DNA from 3 places in the Serratia proteamaculans genome. Region 3 is predicted to be linked to each of the others. Evidence: predicted binding sites of a transcription regulator. Region 3 holds the regulator's gene; each other region holds the start of a gene.
The links. Region 3 encodes CRP, which controls carbon source genes, mostly activating them, when cyclic AMP is high. Its sites were predicted from a motif close to ATGTGANNNNNNTCACAT; they were not measured.
Positions count from the first base shown of each region.

Region 1: the regulator CRP is predicted to act here: its motif matches at 4,099-4,116, upstream of QOT07_RS07835 (ABC-F family ATPase).
Region 2: the regulator CRP is predicted to act here: its motif matches at 2,491-2,508, upstream of QOT07_RS11545 (6-phosphofructokinase).

Region 1 is NZ_OX461105.1:1,656,929-1,663,698, reverse strand. It holds gene QOT07_RS07850 (DUF924 family protein) at 1-303, opposite strand, end outside; gene moeA (molybdopterin molybdotransferase MoeA) at 397-1,635, shown strand; gene moeB (molybdopterin-synthase adenylyltransferase MoeB) at 1,638-2,393, shown strand; gene QOT07_RS07835 (ABC-F family ATPase) at 2,480-4,072, opposite strand; gene mchS3 (MchS3 family protein) at 4,673-5,098, opposite strand; gene QOT07_RS07825 (helix-turn-helix domain-containing protein) at 5,973-6,194, shown strand; gene QOT07_RS07820 (hypothetical protein) at 6,501-6,770, shown strand, end outside.
Region 2 is NZ_OX461105.1:2,445,637-2,452,406, reverse strand. It holds gene QOT07_RS11565 (MalY/PatB family protein) at 1-376, shown strand, start outside; partial or broken gene QOT07_RS11560 (NUDIX hydrolase) at 444-805, opposite strand; gene QOT07_RS11555 (NUDIX domain-containing protein) at 802-1,398, opposite strand; gene QOT07_RS11550 (DeoR/GlpR family DNA-binding transcription regulator) at 1,499-2,254, shown strand; gene QOT07_RS11545 (6-phosphofructokinase) at 2,640-3,620, shown strand; gene QOT07_RS11540 (PTS sugar transporter subunit IIB) at 3,631-3,945, shown strand; gene QOT07_RS11535 (PTS sugar transporter subunit IIC) at 3,938-5,305, shown strand; gene QOT07_RS11530 (class II fructose-bisphosphate aldolase) at 5,292-6,134, shown strand; gene QOT07_RS11525 (hypothetical protein) at 6,209-6,478, shown strand; gene QOT07_RS11520 (PTS sugar transporter subunit IIA) at 6,488-6,770, shown strand, end outside.
Region 3 is NZ_OX461105.1:5,006,456-5,013,225, reverse strand. It holds gene QOT07_RS23385 (YccS/YhfK family putative transporter) at 1-553, opposite strand, end outside; gene crp (cAMP-activated global transcriptional regulator CRP) at 608-1,240, opposite strand; gene QOT07_RS23375 (OsmC family protein) at 1,620-2,027, shown strand; gene QOT07_RS23370 (phosphoribulokinase) at 2,068-2,937, opposite strand; gene QOT07_RS23365 (YheU family protein) at 3,214-3,447, opposite strand; gene QOT07_RS23360 (hydrolase) at 3,444-4,424, opposite strand; gene QOT07_RS23355 (LysE family translocator) at 4,543-5,145, shown strand; gene QOT07_RS23350 (PhzF family phenazine biosynthesis protein) at 5,155-5,937, shown strand; gene QOT07_RS23345 (LacI family DNA-binding transcriptional regulator) at 5,938-6,770, opposite strand, start outside.

The DNA.
Region 1 (6,770 bases), 3.3 Mb from region 3:
CCGGCTGAGCTGTTCACACTGCCCGCTGCGCACCGCTTCCTGCGCCAACACCAGCGCCATACAGTCGCTGGCAAATGAACCGGGCGTGCCACGGAACAGATTGCGGCTGAACTGATCGAGCACAATCACCTCCGCCAATCGTCCCTCAATGGTTTCTCGCCAGTGCGCCAGTTCACCGGCAGCGGCGGCCTGCCAAATCTGGCCAAAGCGGGTATGCAGCAGGCGATCAAATTCATCATCCTTTTTGAACCACATTGCCGGTTCGATCTCGTCGAACCAGAAGTCTAATACCTGTCTGTGCATCACGGTCTCCTGTTGTTTACTTCAGCATAGCATCCTTCATAATACCCCCACTTTGCCGAAAATTTCGCGCACCCTGATTACGGAGTTCTCTCAATGGATCATTGCCATACTTCCGATCTCATTTCCCTGGAGCAGGCGCTGGAGAAGATGCTCAGCCAGCTCTCTCCCCTGCAGCAGACCGAATCCATTGCCCTGACCGCCGCCGCCGGCCGTATTACAGCCGCAGCGGTGATTTCCCCTATTGACGTGCCCCCGTTTGCCAATTCGGCGATGGACGGTTACGCCGTGCGCCTCGCCGACTTGCAGGCCAATGCCCCGCTGCCCGTGGCGGGCAAAGCCTTTGCCGGTGCGCCATTCAATGGTGACTGGCCAGCCAACACCTGCGTGCGCATCATGACCGGCGCCCCTATCCCTGTCGGCGCCGAAGCGGTGATCATGCAGGAACAGGCCGAGGTGAGTGATGCCGGAGTACGCTTCACGGCCGAAGTGCAAGCCGGGCAAAATATCCGTCTGGCGGGGGAAGATATTCGCCTGGGTGCCGGGGTGTTACCCGCTGGCGTCAGGTTTGGCGCGGCACAGTTGCCGTTGCTGGCCTCGCTCGGCGTCGCCGAAGTCCAGGTGATGCGCAAACTGAAAGTCGCGGTGTTCTCCACCGGCGACGAGTTACAACCGGTCGGTCAACCGCTGCAGGCAGGTCAAATCTACGATACCAACCGCTTTGCGGTGCGCCTGATGCTGGAACAGCTGGGCTGCGAGGTGATCGATCTGGGCATTATCCGCGACAATCAAGAAGCGCTGCGTGCCGCCTTCGAACAGGCGGACAGTCAGGCCGACGTGGTAATCAGCAGCGGTGGCGTCTCGGTCGGTGAAGCCGACTACACCAAGCAGATGCTGGACGAACTGGGCGAAGTCAGCTTCTGGAAGCTGGCGATCAAACCGGGTAAGCCTTTTGCCTTCGGCAAGCTGAAACACGCCTGGTTCTGCGGCCTGCCGGGCAACCCGGTTTCCGCCGCCCTGACCTTCTACCAACTGGTGCAACCGCTGTTGGCAAAGCTGGCCGGTCACAGCGACTGGCAGTTGCCACCGCGTCTGCAAGCACGCGCATTAACCCCCTTGAAGAAAGCGCCGGGCCGTCTCGATTTCCAGCGCGGCGTATTTACCAGCAACGCCCAGGGTGAGTTGGAAGTGAGCAGCACCGGTCATCAGGGCTCGCACGTCTTCAGCTCGTTCAGCCAGGGCAACTGCTTTATCGTGCTGGAGCGCGATCGTGGCTCAGTGGCGACGGGCGAAATGGTGGACATTGAGCCCTTCAACGCCCTGCTGAGGAGCTGAGCATGCTGCCGGAATTAACCGATGCCGAAGCGCTGCGCTACAACCGCCAGATTATCCTGCGCGGCTTCGACTTCGACGGCCAGGAAAAGCTGAAGGCCGCACGGGTACTGATTGTCGGCCTCGGCGGATTGGGTTGCGCCGCCGCGCCCTATTTGGCTGCGGCGGGCGTCGGTCACCTGACGCTGGTTGATTTCGACACCGTTTCGCTCTCCAACCTGCAACGCCAGATCCTGCACCGCGACGCGCGTATTGGCATGGCGAAAGTGGAATCGGCGCGTATCGAACTGAGCGCCATCAATCCGCATATCCACATTGACGCCGTTGACGGGCAGTTGGACGACTCTCAGATGGCGGCACAGATTGCCGCCTGCGATCTGGTGCTGGACTGTACCGACAACGTAGCAACGCGCGACCTGCTGAATCGCCTGTGCCATGCGCAGCGTAAACCGCTGGTGTCCGGCGCGGCGATCCGTATGGAGGGGCAGCTGAGCGTTTTCACCTACCAGCCTGATGAACCTTGCTACCGTTGCCTGAGTCGGTTATTCGGCGATAACGCCCTGACCTGTGTCGAAGCCGGTGTAATGGCCCCGCTGGTGGGCACCATCGGCACCTTGCAAGCCATGGAGGCCATCAAACTGCTGACGCAATACGGCCAGCCACTCACCGGTAAACTGCTGATGTTTGATGCCATGACGATGCAATTTCGTGAAATGAAGCTGCCGAAAAATCCGCAGTGCGAGGTGTGTGGCGGGGAATAACAGACACAAAAAAGGCGGGAGTGCTCCCGCCTTCGATTATCACTGGTTATTTTTGCGGGCGCGTATAACGCGCCCCTACCAGAGAGTTAGACGATACCCTGGCTACGCAGATAGTCTTCGTAGTTGCCGGTAAAGTCGATCACCTTGGTCGGTGTCATTTCCAGTACGCGGGTCGCCAGCGAGCTAACGAACTCACGGTCGTGGGAAACGAAGATCAGGGTGCCTTCATACATTTCCAACGCCATGTTCAGCGACTCGATGGATTCCATATCCAGGTGGTTGGTTGGTTCATCCATAATCAGGATGTTAGGACGCTGCATCATCAGCTTGCCGAATAACATGCGGCCCTTCTCACCCCCTGACAACACCTTCACTTTCTTCTTGATGTCGTCCTGGCTGAACAGCAAACGACCCAGCACGCTGCGAACGGCCTGCTCGTCGTCTTTTTCCTGCTTCCACTGGCTCATCCAGTCGAATACCGTCAGGGTGTCATCGAATTCGTATTCGTGATCCTGAGCGTAGTAACCGATTTTGGCGTTTTCAGACCATTTCACGCTGCCGCTGTCCGGTTGAGCATCGCCAACCAGCGCTTTCAGCAGGGTCGACTTACCAACACCGTTCGGGCCCAGTACCGCGACTTTCTCGCCCACTTCAACCATCAGGTTGAGTTTGCTGAACAACGGGCCGTTGTCGAAGCCTTTGGTCAGTGCTTCCACTTCCAGCGCGTTACGGAACAGTTTTTTGTCCTGGTCGAAACGGATGAACGGGTTCTGACGGCTTGAAGCCTTCACTTCTTCCAGCTGGATCTTGTCGATCTGGCGGGCACGTGAAGTCGCCTGTTTGGATTTGGAGGCGTTGGCGCTAAAGCGGCTAACGAACGACTGCAGTTCGTTAATCTGTGCCTTTTTCTTGGCGTTATCCGCCATCAGACGTTCACGCGACTGGGTTGCCGCCGTCATGTATTCGTCATAGTTGCCGGGATACACGCGCAGTTCGCCGTAGTCCAGATCCGCCATGTGTGTACACACCATGTTCAGGAAGTGACGGTCGTGCGAAATGATAACCATGGTGCTGTTACGCTCGTTCAGCACCTGCTCCAGCCAGCGAATGGTATCGATGTCCAGGTTGTTGGTTGGTTCGTCGAGCAACAGGATTTCTGGATCGGAGAACAGCGCCTGCGCCAGCAACACGCGCAGTTTGAAGCCCGGTGCGATTTCGCTCATCGGACCATAATGCTGTTCAACCGGGATGCCTACGCCGAGCAGCAGCTCGCCGGCACGTGCTTCGGCGGTGTAACCGTCCATCTCGCCGTAAGCGACTTCCAGATCGGCCACTTTATAGCCGTCTTCTTCGCTCATTTCGGCCATAGCGTAAATACGGTCACGCTCTTCCTTCACTGCCCACAGCTCATGGTGGCCCATGATGACGGTGTCCAGCACGCTGTATTGCTCAAAAGCGAACTGATCCTGACGCAGTTTACCCAGACGCTCGTTCGGATCGAGGAACACGTTGCCGCCGCTCGATGCCAGGTCGCCGCCCAGGATTTTCATAAAGGTGGATTTGCCGCAGCCGTTAGCCCCGATCAAACCATAGCGGTTACCGCCACCAAATTTAACAGAGATGTTTTCAAACAGCGGCTTACTGCCAAACTGCATAGTAATGTTGTTAGTGCTTAACACAGCGCTCGCTCTTCATATCATTAGGAATGTGATTTGGCGCGCATTATGCCATAACGGGGATAAGAGATCGCGGGAAGTTTCGGTGACAATTTGAGCAATGGTGCGCTAGTGGTGGATCATGCTATTAGCCAACATTTCTAAATCAAAGGTTCAACGTGATGCAAACCTGTCATTTGATCAGTGAGCGTGAGACTTGTATAGCTAACTACCTTATGAAGATAGTTAGCTTTATATATCATTCTAACGCCCACCTACATCAGTGGCCCCAAACGTCTCTTTGGAATCTATTCCAGCCAATAATCAAGATATCCTCCAGAGAGAAACTACCCCCGCTTGAAGGTTGCCATGGGCCACTTCCCCAAGATGTCCCACCGCCATTAGGATACATATCAATTGAAGATGTACCTGGAGCCCAACATCTTCCGTTAGCATCTATGTACGTCCCCATATCTCGCCCTCTCTGGTCAATTATATTTCCTGACTCTCTGTGGCCATCGAGATTCATACCCCCAGAAATCAAGTGTAACTCGTTAAATTTTATTTCTTTCATGAGCATATCCTTTTAATATACTTATCAATAAATTAGGAAAATAAATATACTCACAAGCATCCATGTTTTAAAATACCAAAATATATATCTTTAAATTTTTCCCTTCTTAAAATGTCAGCTTTCAATGTCGAAACATTGTTACCCAACTCTTTTTCAAAAATGGACTTGACGTCCTTATTATTTATTTTACCTAGTTGTTTTAATCCACAGGCCACATAAAGTTTGCTTTCTGACGTCGCCTCTGGGTTATTAGCTATTGTCAAAAAAATCTCTGTTGCATTCTTGCTTTTAAGAATATCTCTTACATCATTCTCTCCTTTACTATACTTACCAATAAACCCATTCATCCCTACGGAAAAGTAACTTACCTTGGATAAATCATTTGCTATAGAAGAATAATTCATTTCAGATGTGTAACCATAAAGAGAGCATAGCAAAGTAAAAAAAAAGCAACAACTGACATAAACTTTTTTCATCAGCTCATCCTCTGTTCGAAAACTATCTATAATATGTAAAACATAACCATATCAACTAGCTCATTGTAAAGAAATTATTTTATAAACGAACTGGTTACTTTAATTTTAAAAAATTAAAGCATGGATGTAAATTTATATTTTACATATAGTTACAACCATTTTCTGGTAAGGAAATCTTATATCCATTAAATAAATTCAGATAAAAAACTCGCAAAAAACCATTCAAAAAAACAATATGAATTGGATTTATTTATAAAAAAACAATAAATTAAAAACAATATGATTAATTACCTGAACTATTCCTCAGACATCCAACACATAATACTGACGTATATTACCATCTAACACATAAGAGAAAGCTCTGACACATACTAAATAAAAAATTTTCAACCCTAAGTTTTAAATACCAGGTCAGGCAACCCTGAACCGTACTCTAAGCAACCCACCATTCCTCTCTTGCACTCGGAAATTTCAACATGACTCAGATCAGCTCCACTCGAGAACCGGATAAGTTCATCACTTCTCAAACCGCGAAATGCTATTGAGAATCGATCCGCGCTGTTGTTATAGAAAAGAACCATCTCGTATGGAGTAGCTTTGTTCCGCTCATTCTGGTGATAAGGGGTTGTATACTCATCAGGGTACTTGAATGGGTCTGCCGGAACCCATGCCGAAACTGTAGCTGGGAGTGCCATTAAAAGCGGCAACATGCATTTCTTCATTATCATACGCCCCTAAAATAACTAACATCATGAATATTAACAAAAAGACTGTTTTTCGTACAATTTATTGATGACTATGAGTCACATCAACACAAATAAAATGTGACTCATAGTCCGTGGTCTGATAAGCAACAAAACATGATGCTTGTTAGATGAAAAATGAACTTCAAATCAAATTTGGCAAACGTGTTCGAGAACTGCGCAAAGAGCGTGGTTGGTCGCAAGAAGAATTCGCTGATAAATGTGAGATAGATCGCACTTATATAAGTGGGATTGAGCGTGGGGTTAGGAATCCCACATTAGAGGTGATTGGTCTGATAGCAGCAGGCTTTGATAGTCCGGTGGCAACGTTAATGCTATTCAATACCCAATAAGTAATCATCTTTAAGTATTGTTATGTTACTCAACAACATCGTATTTTCGCAATGCATATGATTTTATATAATATTTTCCCTATAAATTCTCAACGTTAAAATAACAAAAGAAAACAACTAGCAGACTTATAATTAATTATTTCCAGCACTACTTATTACTTTCTAGTTTTGTGAACTACTGTATTATGTTTCCTCTTGTGGTAATCCTTCTACTTGTTGTATATATTTTTATTGAAAATTGATACGCATAGATGATATATAATACCAATACCTAATTTTAATGTTTTATACTAAGGAGATAAAATAATGAGAGATGATATTTTAAAAAGTTTCTTAACTGACTTTTCCACACAAAACAATTACGAAGAACTCCCAGAAGACGAGCAATTTGAGAGATTCGTTAATTTCAATATAGTATCAAAGCTATATCCTCGAGACTTGGAAGTTGAGGATTTGGCAACAGGAGGTACCAATGATTTGGCTATAGATGGAGCTGCCATTATTGTAAATGGAAGAATAATAACTAATGAAGAAGAGATTGAATTTTTAAGGAATAAAAATGGTACTCTAGATGTA
Region 2 (6,770 bases), 2.6 Mb from region 3:
GGCAGTACTGGCGGTTGTCGCGCATATTGCCGCTTATCGCCACGGCGAGCCCTGGCTGGACGCACTGCGCGACTACCTGCAGGACAACCTGACCTACGTTGCCGAGCGGTTGAATCAGGCGTTCCCGATACTGAATTGGCAACCGCCACAGGCCACTTACCTGGCCTGGATCGATCTGCGCCCGCTGGGCATTGACGACCGTCAGTTACAACAGGTGCTGATCGAGCGGGAGAAGGTTGCCATCATGCCGGGCTTCACCTACGGCGAAGAAGGCCGTGGCTTCCTGCGGCTGAACGTCGGCTGCCCGCGCAGCAAGGTTGAGGCCGGTATGGACAAGTTGATTAACGGACTGAAATTTGTGCTGGGCCCAGCTTAGTCTGTTCACCTCAAGCCCTCTCACCAGGAGAGGGCCTATTTCACCTTTGCTACGTCACCTCTAAGGCTTAAACCTGTGGGATCTCTGCGAGACGCTGATAAACCGTCAGGCCGCGCTCATGAGCCAGGCGTACGTCGTTATCGGCCCCGCCGACACCCCCTCAATGCGATACACCGCCTGACACTGGGCAATCAGCCGATGGGCCACCGGATAGAGGTATTCCTCGCTAATGGCATCGCCATGGCGGGTTGAGCCTGCCGCTGCCGCCAGCGGTAACGCCAGCCATTCGCCAATCACCGGTACATGCCCGCGTTGGTACACCTCAAGCGCCGCCTGCTCCAGACGTTGCAGGTTATCGGCAATGCGCTGTGCATCGCCATCGGTACCGCTGCGGTAAGGGCCGGCAATTAATATCAGTTGAGCTTTCATAGCGCATTCTCCAGGGTGTGATTCAGGGCGACAAACTGCAACAGCATGATGGTTTTGGCATCGACAATACTCCCCTGAACAATGGCGCTCAGCGCCTCCGCCAGCGGCAGTTCAATCACCTCGAGATCTTCGCCCTCCGCTTCCACCCCACCGCCGTCGCTGACCCGCCCGGCGGCATGATACTCGCCGACAAAGAAGTGCAGCTTCTCGGTAACGGAACCGGGGCTCATATAAGCTTCAAATACCTTTTGCACGTTTTGCACCCTATAGCCGGTTTCTTCCTCCGCTTCCGCACGGATACGCTCTTCAGGCGAAGCGTTGTCCAACAGACCGGCGGCGGCCTCGATCAGCATGCCGTCGTGACCGTTGACGAACACCGGGAAGCGAAACTGGCGCGTCAGCACCACCGTTTGCGCCTGGCGGTTAAACAGCAAAATGGTAGCACCGTCGCCGCGATCGTAGGTTTCACGGCTTTGCCGCTGCCAGACGCCATCGCGACGTAAAAAATCAAAGGTGGTTTTTTTCAGCAGATACCAGTCATCGGACAGCACCCGGGTTTCGATAATACGAACCCGATCTTTAGTGGCGATCATGTTGGTCAACTCCACAACCAGGAAAGGAAAGCGATACTATCGTGCAGCTTCGTGTATGATCAAGATATTTCGTGCAGAATAAATTTAACGGGAGAACGTCATGCTCACCAGCCAACGTAAAAAAATCATTCTGGAAAAACTGGCCCAGGACGGACAGGTGCTGGCCAAACAGCTCAGCGAGATGTTCGGGTTGTCCGAGGATACCCTGCGGCGTGACTTGCGCGAGCTGGACAGTGAAGGCCTATTGCAACGGGTGCACGGTGGCGCGCTGCCGGTCTCTCCGGCGATTGCCACCTTCGCCGAAAGAAACGGGCAGGAATCTGCCGCCAAGCGCGCCATTGCCAAAGCCGCAGCGGCAATGATCGCACCCGGTCAGGTGGTGATCATCGACGGCGGTACCACCTCCGCCGAATTGGTGAAACAGCTTCCCGCCACGCTGGAGGCCACTATCGTCACCCACAGCCCCAGCGTGGCGGTTGGCCTGGTTGAGCACCCCAAAGTGGAAGTCATTCTGATCGGTGGGCGGCTGTACAAACACTCGATCGTCAGCGTGGGCGCGGCAGCGGTGGAAGCCATGTCGCACATCCGCGCCGACCTCTACTTTATGGGCGTGACCGGCGTGCACCCGACCGCCGGCCTGAGCACCGGCGATCTGGAAGAGGCCTACATCAAGCGCGCTCTGGCGGCGCGGGCAGCCGAAACCGTGGTGTTGGCCTCTGCCGCCAAGTTGAATGCCGCCTCGCAGTATGCGATTGGCGATATCACGCTGGCGCAGAGTATTATTGTCGAACGTTCGACCGACGCCGCGCTAACGGCCCCACTGGAACAGGCCGGGTTGACCGTTATCAAAGCCTGAGTGGTATCCTGAATTAAATAACGTAATAAATACGCGGTTATTAATCTTCTCCGCGTATTTATTACGATTAATCTCCGCGAATCGGATAAAAATGCGAGAGAAATCACACTTCGTTAAACTTATTTCCTCCCAGCCAATCATTTCCCCCCTTACTAATAATCCCACGGCAATATAGATGTAACATTATGATTATTAATAAATAGTCGTTTTAACGCTGCTGAGGCGCTTAAATTAAAATGAGATCTACTTCTCAAAAACATTACCTATCGCCAGTCTGTCAAGGTCAATCACGGAAATATTTGTGAGTGTTTTGTGATGTCGCCTGCAAATTTTAGCGATGCCAAAAATGACAATGAGCTCCACGGAACAGATTGGAGGCCAGTATATGAAAATCGGTGTGGTAATAAGCGGCGGCGACGTCACCGGCATCAATAACTTTATTTTCCAGGTCGCCAGACTGGCGCAGGCCGATATCGTTCTGTTTAACGGCGGAATACCCGGATTATTGGCTAATCAACATCAATCTGTCAGTCAGCGCGACCTGGTTGATTACTCTATTTCATCGATGCCGATAATGTCTTCCGGCCGCACGGCCAAGAAATTGGTGTCCGGTGAATATGAAACCATCAGCAAGCAGCTTAAAACCTTACACATTGAGGTGCTTATTATGGCCGGTGGCGACGGTTCGCTGCAGTTTTTAAATACCCTCAGCGAATTTGGCGTTAACTGTTTTGGCGTGGGCATGACCATCGACAATGATGTGTTTGGCAGCCATTACAGCATTGGCTTTTCCACCGCCTGCGAGCAGGTGATCAAAGAGGTCTCCAAGCTGCGCAACACCGGGCGCGCCCTGCCCGGACGCGTGTTTATGATTGAACTGTTGGGCGGCTACTGCGGGGAGCTGACGCTGCAGACGGCGATCAAATCCAATGCCGACTTTGCCCTGATCCCGGAATGCCAACATGCCTTAAGCCAGTTGGCAGAGAAAATATCCCAGCGGCTGGAACAACAAAATAGCGTCATTATTTTATGTTCCGAGGGATATACCAAAGAATATTCGCCCGGCTTTCAGGGTGCCATTGATACCATGATTAAACAGCTTGAACCAAAAATTGGTGTACGCATCCGTAAAACCATTATGGGTTATGGTTTGCGCAATGGCGATCCTACCTGTGAAGAGATTTATCAGGGAACCATTATGGCCAGCGAAGTGGTTCGTTGTATTCATTCCGGCATGAAAAACAAAGCCATTATTATTAATGCCAGCAACCAACCCATTCCGATTGATTTAATCAGCATGCAAAAACGATTGATTGATACCGAAGGACACCATTACAAACTCGCCAGGCAATTAAATATAATCTGAGGAGATACCCATGCTTAAAATACTGTGCGTATGTGGCTGTGGCCTCGGCTCCAGCTTTGCCATCGAAATGAGCGCAAGAGCGGTGCTGAAAAAATTAGAGATTGAGGCAGACATTGATCACACCACTATCTCTGAGGCCAGCGCCTTTAAATCAGATATTATTCTCACCCAAAAAACCTTCGCCGATATTTTAAATGCTGATGCCAGCGAAGAGGAAAAGAAACGGGTAATTATTCTCCACCGGCTCACCGATAAAGTGGAAATTGAGCAAAAGATTGTGGCCTTTTTAAAAGAGCGCGACATGAAGGAAAACCACCATGAATAGTCTGATTGACTTTATTGTCAAAGACCTGCTCGGTCAGGCTTCGATCCTGATCGCCTTTATCGCCATGCTGGGGCTAATACTGCAGAAAAAATCCACCGGGAAAGTGGCCGAGGGCACCTTTAAAACCCTGTTGGGCTTTCTGATCATGATGGCAGGCATCAACATTATTGTCGGTGCCCTGACCTACCTGAACAGCATTTTCACTCACAGCTTCGGCATGACCGGCTACATCACCGACGTCGCCGCCATTGCCGGCCTGGCCAACCGTGAGCTGGGCTCGGAAGTGGCGATGACCCTGATGGTGATTTTCGCGGTGAATATCATCATTGCCCGTATCACCCCGTTCAAGTACATCTTCCTGACCGGCCAGGCATTGCTGTGGATGGCCACCATCGGGGCGGTGATCGGCTACAAGGCTGGCCTAACCGGCCTGCCGCTGATCCTGACCGGCGGCATCTTTGGCGGCGTAATGGCGGTGTTAATGCCGGCATTGGCCCAACCGGTGGTGCGCAAAATCACCGGGTCGGATGAGGTGGCGCTGGGGCACTTTTGCACCATTGGCTATCTGGTTCAGGCGGCAGTCGCCAAGGTGGTTGGTAAAGGTTCCCGCTCAACCGAAGATCTGGAGCTGCCCGACAACTTCAAGTTCCTGCAGGATACCTACCTGTCGATGGCGGTGGTGATGATCCCGATGTATCTGATCCCCGCGCTGGCGGCCGGTCCGCAATATATTGCCCAATATGCTGGCGGTATGAACTACCTGATGTACTCCTTTATGCAGGCCATTCAGTTTGTCGCCGGAGTCTTTATTCTCTACAGCGGCGTGCGCCTGCTGCTTAACGAACTGGTCCCCGCCTTTCGCGGTATCGCCATGCGCATCGTGCCGGACGCCAAACCGGCGCTGGACTGCCCGGTGCTGTTCCCCTACGCCCCTAACGCAGTGATCGTCGGTTTCCTGGCCACCACCCTCGGCTCCATCATCGGCATGATCGTTTTCCCTATGTTCGGTCTGGCGATGATCCTGCCCGGTCTGTTGACCAACTTCTTCGCCGGCGGTACCGCAGGCATCTTCGGCAATGCGCTTGGTGGTCGCCGCGGCGCCATGATCGGCGGCGTGGTCCACGGCCTGTTTATCACCTTCCTGCCGGCCATTCTGGTGCCGATGCTGGAGAGCTACGGCTTTGTCGGCGTGACCTTCAGCGACTCCGACGTCATCAGTAGCGGTCTGGTGATGGGCCATGCCTTTCAGGGCAACTGGCTGTTCATCGCCCTGTTCATCGTCTTCGTCACGCTGATTGCGTGGTTTGTTAACGGTAAATCAACCAAACACCATGAGGAAAAAGTCCATGAAACTCTATAATTTCAACGAGCTGTTGTCCGTGGCCAAAGCGCGTGACTTCAAGGCAATTGGATCATTCAATCTCCACTGCCTGGAAATGCTGCCGGCCTTCTTCAAAGCGGCCAAGGACACCCACAGCCCGCTGATGATCCAGATTTCGACCGGCACCGCCGAGTATCTGGGCTACAAGCTGCTGGTTGATTCGGTGCGCTCACTGGCAGAAAGCGAACAGGTGCCAACCTGCCTGCACCTGGATCACTGTGCAGACATCGCCTCTATCGTTACCGCGATCGACGCCGGTTTCAGTTCGGTGATGTATGACGGTTCACACCTGGAAATGGACGAGAACATCGCCAATACCCGCAAGGTGATCGACATTGCACGCCAGCGCAATGTGTCGGTTGAGGCCGAATTGGGCGCCATCGGTGGCTCGGAAGACGGCAAGGCCGTGGCGGAAGAAGACATCACCTTTACCACGGTGGAAGACGCCAAACGCTTTGTCGATGAAACCGGAGTCGACATGCTGGCCGTTTCGGTCGGTACCGTTCACGGCATGTACACCGGCAAGGCACATATTCAGCACCAGCGCCTGGCGGAAATCACCGAAGCCACCCAAACCCCACTGGTGCTGCACGGCGGTACCGGGGTCAGCGATGAGGATATGCGACGCGCGGTGGCCGGCGGCATTGAGAAGGTCAACGTCGGTACCGAGATGAACGTGCAATGGGTCGGTCGTTGCATGCAGACATTTGAAAAGGGTAAGGTGAATGACAGCGTGCGCAAATTCCTGATCCCCGCCAATAATGCCGTCACCCAGGTATTAACGGAAAAGATCGGCCTGTTTAAATAATTACTGCCCCGTTTTCTTTTTAATATAACCCTACAACCCTGGTGCCCCGGCGCCCGTCGGGGCTGGAGAATATTATGCTTGATTTTATGAAATTGAAGCGAAATAAAAAGGCCGCGCCCGATGTGCAAAATGATGCTGAAGCCAATGATATATCAGCCGAAATAAGCGTATTGGAGCAGCAGTTGGCGGCCACGCCGACCAATAGCGAAATACATAAAACCTTAATGCTGACCTATAATCGAGCATTAAAGATTTATGCCAAAAATAAAAACCATCGCCAACATATCGATACGGTTTTTATCAAGATTGACGAGCTGCGCAATATTATCAGGAAGTCTCTTTGAGGGAACATGATGACCATTAAACAACTGTTGATCGAGGCCGGCGCAATACAGGTCGGCGTGCAGGAAACGGACTGGAAAAAAGTGATTGAGCTGGCGGCGCAGCCTTTGGTCGATAACGGCTATATTCACCCCTCCTATTATCAGGCGGTGATCAGCAATACGCTGGCCCATGGTGCTTATTATGTGTTTGACGAGGGTATTGCCATCCCCCATGCGCGGCCTGAGTGTGGCGTGATCAAAAATTGCTTCAGTATGGTATTGCTGGAGCAGCCGATTACCTTTCAGGACAGTG
Region 3 (6,770 bases):
GGGTCAGTAGCGAGTATTTGGCTTCGAAGTAGTCCGCCAGCTCCAGATAGAGCTGATTGAGCGACTCGCGCATCGGTTGTTCTTTCCACAGCTTGAACCAGAACCAGGTGAACAGGCCGTACCAGGCGGTACCGACCACGTATAACAGCGGTGCGTGCCACAGCGGGACTCTACCGACCATGCTGAGAGAGAAGATGGCGGCTACCAGTGCGGCAGGCAGCAGGCGGGCGTGTAACGGGCTGATTTCACCGCTGACGCCGAGCAACAGGGCCAGGCCGAGCATCAGTAACGGCAGCGGCAACTGCCAAAGCAGAACTTGCTGCAGCAACAGGCTACTGAAGGCAAACAGGGAACCGCCGACGATCAGGCGTTTGAAGAAGCGTTTGTGGGGCGTGTCCAGCCCGGCGATGTTACAGCAGGCGGGGACCAGGGAAAATAGCAGGCCGTATTGCAGCTGGCCAATCAGCAGGCCCAGCAGTACCGGCAGGCAAAGCACCAGCGTTTGCCGCAGTGCGTAATTGACTTCCGGGTGGTAAATCAGTCGGCGCCACATGATGATTCAGGGCATAAAAAAACGGCGCGAATCATCGCGCCGTTTTTTCAGTAATTAACGCGTGCCGTAAACGACAATAGTTTTGCCGTGGGCGGAGATCAGATTTTGATCTTCCAGCATTTTCAGAATACGACCAACGGTTTCACGTGAACAACCGACGATCTGGCCAATTTCCTGGCGGGTAATTTTAATCTGCATGCCATCCGGGTGGGTCATGGCATCAGGCTGTTTCGCCAGGTTCAGCAGTGTTTGCGCGATGCGGCCCGTCACGTCCAGGAAAGCAAGGTTACCCACTTTCTCAGAGGTGATCTGCAGACGGTTTGCCATCTGCGCTGACAGGCGCATCAGGATGTCCGGGTTAACCTGAATCAACTGGCGGAATTTCTTATAGGAAATTTCAGCCACTTCACAGGCGGTTTTCGCCCTAACCCAGGCGCTACGCTCCTGACCTTCTTCAAATAATCCAAGCTCGCCGATGAAATCCCCCTGGTTAAGGTAGGACAGGATCATCTCTTTACCTTCTTCATCCTTAATCAGCACCGCTACGGAGCCTTTGACGATGTAGTAAAGCGTTTCGGCCTTTTCACCTTGGTGAATCAGCGTACTTTTGGATGGATATTTGTGGATATGGCAATGAGACAGGAACCATTCGAGAGTAGGGTCTGTTTGCGGTTTGCCGAGAACCATTCGCTGTTATCCTCTGTTGTTATCGCTGCCTTGTGTCACAGGGGTCAGAGTTCCCTGTAAAACGTGCTGTCGCCGTTTTTTTAATGGTGGCTGGCAGCAGGTTTTGAGGCGTGTCATAAATATACGCTGTCGCCCTAGCATATTAACTTGCCGGGAGAGCTGCAAGCTACATTCTGTTAACATACCGGTAAAGGAGCCTTTCCCTGGGAGTTTCCCTGAAATCAGTGTCCCGGAAAGATTTATTGCGGCTCTGTTTGTAGCACAGAGTGAGGCGGGTGTCTTGTGTTGTCTCGCTTCAGCATGATTAGCATCAGGTTCCGTTGCCAGTTTCTATGCGAAAGCGTAGTCTGATTTTAAGAAATTAACCGGAGTGACCAGTATGCAGGCAAGAGTTAAGTGGGTGGAAGGGCTGACGTTTCTGGGTGAATCCGCGTCTGGCCATCAGGTGCTGATGGACGGTAACGCCGGTGATAAAGCCCCCAGCCCGATGGAAATGGTGCTGATGTCGGTGGGAGGCTGCAGCGCGATCGATGTGGTGTCGATCCTGCAAAAAGGACGTAACGATGTGCGCGACTGCGAGGTGAAATTGACCTCCGAACGGCGTGAAGAAGCGCCACGCTTGTTTACCCATATCAACCTGCATTTTATCGTCACCGGTAAAGATTTAAGTGACAAGATTGTTGAGCGGGCGGTAAACCTTTCCGCCGAGAAGTACTGCTCGGTCTCGCTGATGTTGAGTCAGGCAGCCAGCGTGACCCACAGTTTTGAAATCCGCGCAGTGTCCTGACGGATAGAGGGGGCGCGGCCTGTCGCCGCGCTCTGATAAGTTACTCGATTTTTTTGCCTTCCAGCAGTTGCTGCACCAGCGGCGCCATAATCAGCTCCATCGCCAGCCCCATTTTGCCACCCGGCACCACCAGCGTATTGATATGCGAGATAAAAGATCCTTGCAGCATGGCCAGCAAGTAAGGGAAATCGATCTGGTCCAGACCGCGGAAGTGGATCACCACAAAGCTCTCGTCCAGCGAGGGGATCGCCTTGGCGGCAAACGGGTTGGAGGTATCTACCGTCGGCACCCGTTGGAAGTTGATGTGGGTGCGGGAGAACTGCGGCGTGATGTAGTTGATGTAGTCTTCCATCGAACGGACCACCGAGTCCATCACCGCTTCACGGGAGTGGCCGCGTTCGCCGGTATCGCGGATCAACTTCTGGATCCACTCCAGGTTGACGATAGGCACCACGCCGACCAATAAATCGACATGTTTGGCCACGTCGTTGTGTTCGGTCACCACGCCGCCGTGCAACCCTTCATAGAACAGCACGTCGGTCGGTGCCGGTAAGGCTTCCCACGGCGTAAAGGTGCCGGGGACCTGGTTATAGGGCACCGCTTCATCGTAGGTATGCAGATATTTGCGAGAGCGGCCGGTACCGTTGGTGCCGTACTCGCTAAAGCTTTGTTGCAGCAGGCCGAAGTCGTTGGCCTCAGGGCCGAAATAGCTGATATGACGGCCGAGATCGCGCGCTTTGCGGATTGCCGCGTCCATTTCCGGTCGGGTATAGCGGTGGAAACTGTCGCCTTCCAATTCAGCGGCACGGATGTTCAACTGCTGAAAGATTTTACGGAACGCCACGCTGGTGGTGGTGGTGCCGGCGCCGCTGGAGCCGGTCACTGCGATAACGGGATGTTTGGCGGACATGGTGGTGGGTCACTCCGTGTTAAATGCGCAGGCGTCAGATAAAATTATACCCGTCATCTTTCAAGCTGCAGCGTTGTTACCTGCACTCGCTCACCCCGGTTACTTACTCGAGTAAGCGCCCGGGGATGAGCGAGTTGGGCGCCTAGCTGCAGCTTGAAAGCTATAGGCTATATTGGTGTGTTTGACGCCCTTTCGCCAAGGGCAAAATTCCGCGCGTTGGTTTGCAATCCCTCATTGTTACCTGATTTTTTCCGTCAGTCATAGAACCGATCGGCACTAAATTTCTTCTTGTCCGGCGCGGAACTGTCCTCGAGGCATGATGTTGATGGTCTCATGCAGTTCTGACCACACCAACAGCACCTCGCCACTTTTCAACTGGCGGCGTACGTCTTCCACCTTTTGTTCCAGCGAGCGCTCGTGCTCGCCGTAGTCGGTCCCTTCACGCAGCACAAAGGACTCGATCAGGCCGTTCAGGGTCTCAGCTTCCAGTTCTTTCCAGGGGATAATCACTTGGTTGTTTCCAGATAAGGGGCAAGCCAGGATGGAATACGGTATTCCAGCCACATATGGGGTTTTTTCAATGTACCGCCGACAAAGCCGACGTGGCCGCCAAACTCGGTCAGCTGATACTCAATGTTGGGCGGCAGCGTGGCGACCTCGGGGATCACTTCGTCGGTCATAAAAGGATCGTCCTTGGCATGGATGATCAACAACGGCGTTTGGATCGACGGCAACAGCGGCAGGGCACTGCAGCGGCGGTAATAATCGGTAGCGTCGCTGAAACCGTGGATACGCGAGGTAATGGCATCGTCAAAGTCGCGGATCCGGCGCAACGCCTTGAGCTGCGGCAGTTTCAGCGGCAGGGTGTCAGGATAGTGCAGCAGTTTGCGGGTGGCGTTTTGTTTCAATTGCCCGAGCAGATAGTGCTGATAAACCCGCGAGAAGCCCTGATCCATCCGCCATGAGCAGGGTTCCAGCATCAGTGGCGCAGAGACCACCACCGCCGCCTGCAGCAGGCTGTCGGCGCCCTGTTGCGCCAGGTAGCAGGCCAGCATGTTGCCGCCGAGCGAGACACCCACGGCGGCGGTTGGCGCTTCCCCGTAGGTGGTTCGCAGCCACTGCAGGAAAAAGCGTGCATCCTCCGTTTCGCCGGAATGATAGATGCGTTGCTTACGGTTCGGCACGCCGCTACAGCCGCGAAAATGCATCACTACCCCGAGCCAGCCTTTTTCGCGCCAGGCGCTGAGCTGGCCATGGGCATAGGGGCTGTAGAAGTTGCCTTCCAGGCCGTGGAACAGCACTACACGTGGCTTGTCGGTAGCCTGAGTCGGGTCTTCGCTCCAGGCGAGATCGACAAAGTCGCCGCCGGGCAATTCCAGCCGTTGCCAATGAGGTTTCAGCTGTACACGACGGCGCACCAGCCGTGGCAGCAGTGTCTGCAGATGGGGATTACTGGCCCCGGTCAACGGGCGAAAGGATTCATGCATAGCTTGAGTAAAAATCTTTTTGGCAACTATTGTGGGATGATTAGTGCGCTGTTAGCTTCACTACCCTGAGTTAACAATAATACTGCAAAAATCCCCCTGGGTGAGGAGCACCCGCCTGATGGAAGCGAGTTTATTTCTTTCGATGTTAGGCTTTCTGTGGGTTGCCGCGATCACCCCCGGCCCCAACAATATGTTATTGACCACTTCCGGCGCCAACTTTGGCTTTATGCGTTCACTGCTGCTGATGATAGGTATCATGCTCGGCATGCAAAGCATTTTGCTGCTGGTGGCCTTCGGCGTCGGCAGCCTGATTCTGGTTTATCCGGCTCTGCATCTGGTGCTGAAAATTCTCGGCAGCCTGTACCTGCTGTGGCTGGCGTGGAAAGTGGCCACCGCCGCCTATGAAAAGCTGGAAACCGACGTGGCACCGCCCAAGCCGATACGGCTGTATCAGGGCTGGCTGCTGCAATTCCTTAACCCCAAGGCCTGGCTGATGGCGCTGGGGGCGGTGGCAAGCTTTAGCCTGGCAGGCGATAAGTACAACACCTCGATTCTGGCGATCTCGCTGGGTATTTTCGTGGTGAACATGGTTGCCGGCGTGATTTGGCTGGGATTTGGCACGGTGATTGGCCGCCTGCTGCGTAGCAAAAAGGCCTGGATCATCTTTAACGTTTCTATGGGGCTGCTCACGGCGGCCTGTGTGTTACTGATCTGGCATTAAGGAAATACGATGGCAGAAAATTACTTCCACATTGTGGCTTTCACTGGCGAAGGATTTCGTGGCAACCCGGCCGGTGTCTGCCTGCTGAAACAGCCACTGTCGACCGCCGAGATGCAGGCCATCGCCAATGAGCTGAGCCTGCCGGAAACCAGCTTTGTCTGGGACGATGGGGATATGTCGGCTATCCGCTGGTTCACGCCTCATCGCGAGGTCGATCTGTGTGGCCATGGTACGCTGGCGGCGGCACACGTGATGTTCAGCGTGGTGAACCCGGCGCTGCAGGATATCCGTTTCCGTTCGGCGAGCGGCGATTTGTACGTTAAACGCGACGCCGAAGATGGCGAACGGCTGGTTCTGGATTTCCCGTCCCGGCCGCCGCAGAAGGTTGTGGAACCTGAAGGGTTGGCGGCACTGTTGGGCGCTGAACCGCAGGAAGTGTGGCAGGCCAATGCGCTGTTAGTGGTGCTGGAAAGCGAAGCGCAGGTGCGGGCGTTACAGCCGGATATCCCGACATTGATTGCCCTGGTCGGCCGTGCGGTGATCGTCAGTGCTCCGGGTGAAAAGGTCGATTTTGTCTCGCGCTATTTCACTCTCGACGGCGGTGAAGACCCGGTGACCGGCTCGGCACACTGCACGCTGATGCCTTACTGGACCGCACGTCTCGGTCGCCATCAACTGCACGCGTGGCAGATTTCGGCACGTGGCGGCGAGTTGTTCTGTGAGCTGAAGGGCGATCGCACCTTGATTGGTGGCTATGCGGGTACGTTTTTGCGTGGGGAATTGAGCCTGTAATCAGGCTGAGCCACGTTCAACCAGCCGCCACTCAAGCACTTCATTACGCGGCGGTTGTTGCGGATTTTTGATTTTTTCCAGCAGCAACTGCACGCTGCGCACGCCGAACTGGTGCATCGGTTGTTCGACGGTGGTCAGCGGTGGCGTGGTGACGGCACCGAATGGCACGCCGTCAAAGCCCATTACCGCGACATCTTCGGGAATGCGCAATCCCTGTTGGTGCAGGGTGCTCATCGCCCCACCGGCGATCACGTCGGAAATGGCGAATACCGCATCCGGCCGCGGCTCGGTATCCAGCAGGCGGCCCATGGCCAACGCACCGGCGGCATATTCCAGTCCCTCGACGTATTCCACCTGACAATAGTCGAACCCGGCTTCGGCCAGCGCCTGTCGATAACCTTGCTCTCGCTGCTGCGAGTAGAGATAGCGCATGTCGCTGTTGATCAGGGCAATACGTCGTCGGCCCTGTGCAGCTAAATAACGCACGCCGGCCATCGCCGCCTGATGGTTGTCGATGGTGACTGAAGAAGCGCGGAACTCGGGATCGCCTTCGCCGCATTGTACCCAGGGGAAATCGCCAATCATTGCGGTCAGGCCAGGCAGGCAACTGACGGCGTCCATGGTAATCACGCCGTCGACCACTTTACCGCTCAGCAGGCTGAGATAGGCGGACTCCCGGGTTGGATTGGATTCGGAGTTGCACAGCAAAATGTGGTAGCCGTGGCGTTCGGCTTCTTCTTCGATACCGCGTACTACCAGGGAACAAAAAGGATTGGTGATACTGGAAACCAGTACCAGCAGCATACGGCTACGCGAAGTGCGTAGCTGACGCG